Regions from separate parts of the Eoetvoesiella sp. genome, predicted to be linked through region 2. Evidence: riboswitches for the same ligand, from Rfam matches in the RefSeq annotation. Region 2 holds a riboswitch; the other holds the start of a gene.
What was found. A riboswitch is a leader RNA that binds a small molecule or an ion and turns the genes downstream of it on or off. The one in region 2 is predicted to bind fluoride.
Positions count from the first base shown of each region.

Region 1: it holds a riboswitch for fluoride, as region 2 does, so the genes downstream of both, VNT00_RS15995 (MutS-related protein) here and crcB (fluoride efflux transporter CrcB) in region 2, are expected to answer to the same signal.

Region 1 covers NZ_DATMGA010000066.1:220,165-222,554, reverse strand. Annotated here, with positions in the region: gene VNT00_RS15995 (MutS-related protein) at 1-1,052, opposite strand, end outside; fluoride riboswitch at 1,124-1,192, opposite strand; gene VNT00_RS15990 (sialidase family protein) at 1,345-2,390, shown strand, end outside.
Region 2 covers NZ_DATMGA010000035.1:49,340-51,729, forward strand. Annotated here, with positions in the region: gene VNT00_RS10305 (valine--tRNA ligase) at 1-692, shown strand, start outside; fluoride riboswitch at 741-813, shown strand; gene crcB (fluoride efflux transporter CrcB) at 1,003-1,386, shown strand; gene VNT00_RS10315 (DUF190 domain-containing protein) at 1,404-1,727, shown strand; gene VNT00_RS10320 (histidine phosphatase family protein) at 1,799-2,390, shown strand, end outside.

The DNA of each region.
Region 1 (2,390 bases), on a different contig from region 2:
ACGATCTTCTTGTTCATGGAAAGCAGCTTCTTGCCAAGGGCGATGTCGAAACAATCTTTGGCGTATACATGCTTGTCCGAATCGCTGATGCGCGGATAGCAGAAAGAGCGGCCGGCCTGGCTGAATAGCGCCATATGCTCCAGGTACGCCAGATAGAACTGGATCTCCCGGTCGAATTCGGCAATGGTCGGATCCAGGTAACTCTTGCTTTGCTCCCGAAGTTCGTCGAGCCTGCGGAAAATCTCGGGATTGAGCAATGCGACGAATTCCAGCACTTTCGCTTCTATGCCGTTCATGTCCGGATACTCGTGAAACTGGATGCGATGGTCGTGCACCGCGCCCTGCCGGAATTTCCGGAAGGCTTCTTCGATGACTGCGCTGTAGTCGGGCTCGCCGTCGTAGTGGCACACGCTCAAGGTGTCGCCTGAAATATGAATGCTGTAGGCAATGGCGTCCAGCTCGGACAGCAAGGCGCGCGCATTGTCGAAGAGCGTCGTGAATTCTTTTGAGTCCACATAGGCGGACACGTATTTGCGCAGCTCGAGCCCGATGGCCCGGGATTTTGCGGTGCTGGCCGTCAAGGCGAGGTTCAGGGCGCCTACGGCCGTGCAATAGATCATGACCGCTTCGATGTGCCAGCGTTTTTCCTGATAGGGATAATGAAGCTTCTCGGCCTGCACGAGGTGTTCGCGCATCTTGCGCATTTCCGCGGCGAAAGCCTGGAGCGCGCGCAGCAAGGGCTGTTCTTCGAGGTCGCGGAACACTTCATGGCGATACTCGACGTCGTCCTCGACGCACAGCGGGCTCCGAAAAATGCCCGCGAGGTTGTATTCCTGGCGGGCTGCGATGATGGCGTCGATGGCCTGATCTAGGTTCAGGTCGACGAAATAGCCGGGTTGGGGCGGTGTGTTCTTCGAGAGGCGAACGCTGCGCTGTCCGTCGGTGAACAGAACGCTGAACGCCGGCTCTGTGCCGGGCGCGCAGCCCGCTGGCCTGGGTTGTTGTTCGTTGGAAAGGAACTGCCGAACTGAAAAGGAGTTTGGATTCGCCATTGCGTGCCCCGACTGAGTCAGTTGGCGGCAGCGAGGGCTTGCAAAAATGCCTACGGGCCTCGGCTGCCGAGGTTAGCGTAGGCATCATCAACCCGGAATCGGGCGGTTAGCGTGGGAGGAATGCCATCTCCTGTCTTCATTCTAGCGGGTTATCGAGGAGTTGACCATCGGCCCCAACGGGTTTCCTGGGCTTCATGGCACCGGCCGCCGGGTGGCGGGCCAGCTTGTGGCGCCTGTCCGGGCCAGAGCGGGAAGGGGCCGTCGATGGTATTCTCCCGATAGAGGTAATGAAATGAGCAGACTGTCACGTTTATTATGGATATTGGCCCTTGTGGCGATGCCGTGGGGCGTTTTTGCCCACGATGGCATGCACATGGGCGGCCACAACATGGAATCGGGGGTGGCCACGAGCGCCGCTTTCGGGCCCGACGGCCGGCTGTGGGTGGTCGGCGCGAAGGCCGGCCATCTGGTGCTGCGCCACTCGGATGACCTGGGCCGCACGCTGAGCGCGCCCGTCATGGTCAATGCCCAGGCGATGCCGATTTTCACCATGGGCGAGGACAAGCCCAAGATCGCGCTTGGCAAAAGCGGGGAAATCTACATCAGCTGGACCGAGTCGCTGCCCAAGCCCTACACGGGCTATGTGTTCTTCACCCGCTCGGTGGACGGTGGCAAGCATTTTTCCAAGCCCTTCCGGGTGCATCGCGACGGCGCCGAAATCACGCATCGCCTGGATGCGATGAAGGTGGATGCCAAGGGGCGCATCCTGATCGCCTGGATAGACCGGCGCGATTTCGAGGCGGCCCGTTCGCAAGGAAAGGATTACCTTGGCACGGCGGTCTACTACGCCTGGTCGAACGACCATGGCAAGAGCTTCGGCCCAGAGCACAAGCTGGTCGACCATAGCTGCGACTGCTGCCGCATTGCGTTGTCGGAAGCGCCGAACGGCGGTGTTGCCGCCTTCTGGCGCGCCGACTATCCCGGCAACATCCGCGACCATACCTATGCGTTGTTGCGCGGCGGCGCCGTCGTGGACGAGCCGGCCCGCGCCACCTATACACAATGGCACGTCGAAGCATGTCCGCACCAAGGGCCGGGCCTGGCAGTGGGGGCCGATGGCGTGCGCCACGCTGTCTGGTTTTCCGCCAAGGACAATGCTCCGACCATCTGGTACGGGCAACTGGAGCCAGGGCAGCCGCCCCGGCATCTGCAGCCGGTTGCGCAGCTTGGCGCGGCCCATGCCGATATCGCGGCGGCGGGCCGGCAGGTGTGGATCGCCTGGAACCAGGTAGACGCCGAAGGCTTGAAGCTCATGGTGCGCGAGTCGGGCGATGGCGG
Region 2 (2,390 bases):
TGGAGCTGGCGAAGGTGCAGATCCAGCACGGCAGCGCGGCGCAGCAGCTGGGCACCCGCCGCACGCTGATCCGCGTGCTGGAAACCCTGCTGCGGCTGGCCCACCCCATCATCCCGTTCATCACCGAAGAGCTCTGGCAAAAAGTCGCCCTGGACGCCGGCAAGCGGCGCGCCGACGAACAGACCAGCCTGTGCATCCAGCCCTACCCGGTGGCCAACCCCGAGCTGCTCGACCTCGAGGCAGAAGCCCAGGTCGCCGAGCTCAAGGCCCAGGTCGAAGCCGTGCGCGCCCTGCGCGGCGAAATGAACCTGTCGCCGGCCCAGCGCGTGCCCCTGATCGCCCGCGGCGATGCGGCGGCGCTGCAGCGCCATAGCGCCTACCTGGCCGCCCTGGCCAAGCTGAGCGAAGTTCAAATCGTGGACAGCCTGCCCGACGTCGGCGCGCCGGTGCAAATCGTGGGTACGACCGAACTCATGCTGCACGTCGAAATCGACGTCGAGGCCGAACGTGCCCGCCTGGGTAAGGAAATCGAACGCCTCGAAGGAGAAATCGCCAAGGCGAACGGCAAACTGTCGAACGCCAGCTTCGTCGAGCGCGCCCCGGCGGCCGTGGTCGAGCAGGAAAAAGCCCGCGTGGCCCAGTTCGGCGAGACCCTGGCCAAGGTACGGGCTCAATTGAGCAAGCTAGGATAATCGTGCAATCCGTCACGGACATTGCATGTGGCGGACTCGATTGATAAACTGTACTGCGGAGATGGCATTCCTCCGCGTTTAGAACCGCCGGCATGCGCTGGCTGATGATGCCTACTCGTTCCTGATCAAGAGGCGGGTGGGTTTGCGTCAGTCAGCGCTTCTTCGTTCAGGCCTTCGCCTCAACGCAATATCTCCGGCCACCATGAAAAAAAACCGCCACTTCTCCACACTGCGCGCACCTGCGCCGCCTCCATCACTGCACTGCCCCCACGAGCCTTTCGACGTCCCCGGCCAAACAGCACACTAAGCCATGCCAAGCGCAATCATCGTCATCGCGCTGGGCGCGGGAATCGGCGCGCTGCTGCGCTGGCTGCTGGGCTTGGGGCTGAACTCGATTTTGCCTACCCTTCCGCTGGGCACCCTGGCCGCCAACCTGATCGGCGGCCTGCTCATAGGCGTAGCCAGCGAGTTCTTCAAGGCCCATGCCAGCCTGCCCGCCGAATGGCGCCTGTTTGTCATTACAGGTTTTATGGGGGGGCTGACGACTTTTTCCACTTTTTCACTGGAAGTGAGCAGCCTCATACAAAATCGGGAACTCGCCAGCGCCGCGCTCGAACTGGGCGTGCACATAATCGGCTCCATCAGCCTGACACTGCTGGGCATCGCGTTCGTGCAGTACTTCTCCAGCCGCTGAACAAAGGAAACAACACCATGACAGGATACATGCTGACCTTCTTCACCCAGCAAGACCGATCCCACAATCACCGCCCGTTGCATCAATGGCTGCTCGAGCTCGCCCAGTCCATGCAGATCCGCGGAGCGACCGTGACGGCTGCCCAGGAAGGCATCGGCGGCCATCACCGGCTCCACTCGGCGCGCTTTTTCGACTTGGCCGACCAGCCCATGGAAATCACCATGGTGGTATCCGCATCCGAATGCGACGCCATCATGGCGTGCCTGGACGAAGAGCCGTCCCTGCATCTTTTCTACGCCAAGACGCCTGTGGAGTTCGGCGCCATAGGACAGTCCCTGTAAGAGCCGCCCGCGCGCATCGCGTCCCGCTGCGCGGCTGCCGCAAATTGCCATAACCTGACGAGGCACCACGAATGACGACTTTGATTCTCATGAGGCACGGACATGTCGAAGGCATCGATCCTCCGCGTTTTCGCGGCCGCGCCGAACTGCCGCTCAGCCCTCTGGGCATGCTGCAGGCACAAGCCCTGGCCTACCGGATTGCCAAGCGCCACGCATCGGCGGCGCTTTATACCAGCCCCATGGGGCGCTGCATCCAGACAGGAGCCCCGATAGCCCAGGTATTGGAAATCGAATCGCAGGCGCTCGACGGCCTGCACGACCTGGACTACGGACAATGGCAGGGACTTACCCACGATGCCGTGCGGGAACGCTGGCCCGAGCTGTATTCGAATTGGCGCGAAAGGCCGCAGCACGTCCGTTTTCCAGATGGCGAGTCCTTGCAGGATCTCGTGGCGCGAACCGCCGATGGACTGCGCGAAGTCCTGCAGCGCCACCCCGCCCCTTCGGACGTGGTGATGCTGATAGGACACGACAGCGTCAATCGCGCGCTGCTGCTTCAGCTTCTGGATCAACCGCTTTGCGCTTATTGGCGCCTGGCCCAAAGCCCGTGCTGCATCAATCAGATTGAAATACGCGGAACCGAAATCACCGTGCAGCGGATCA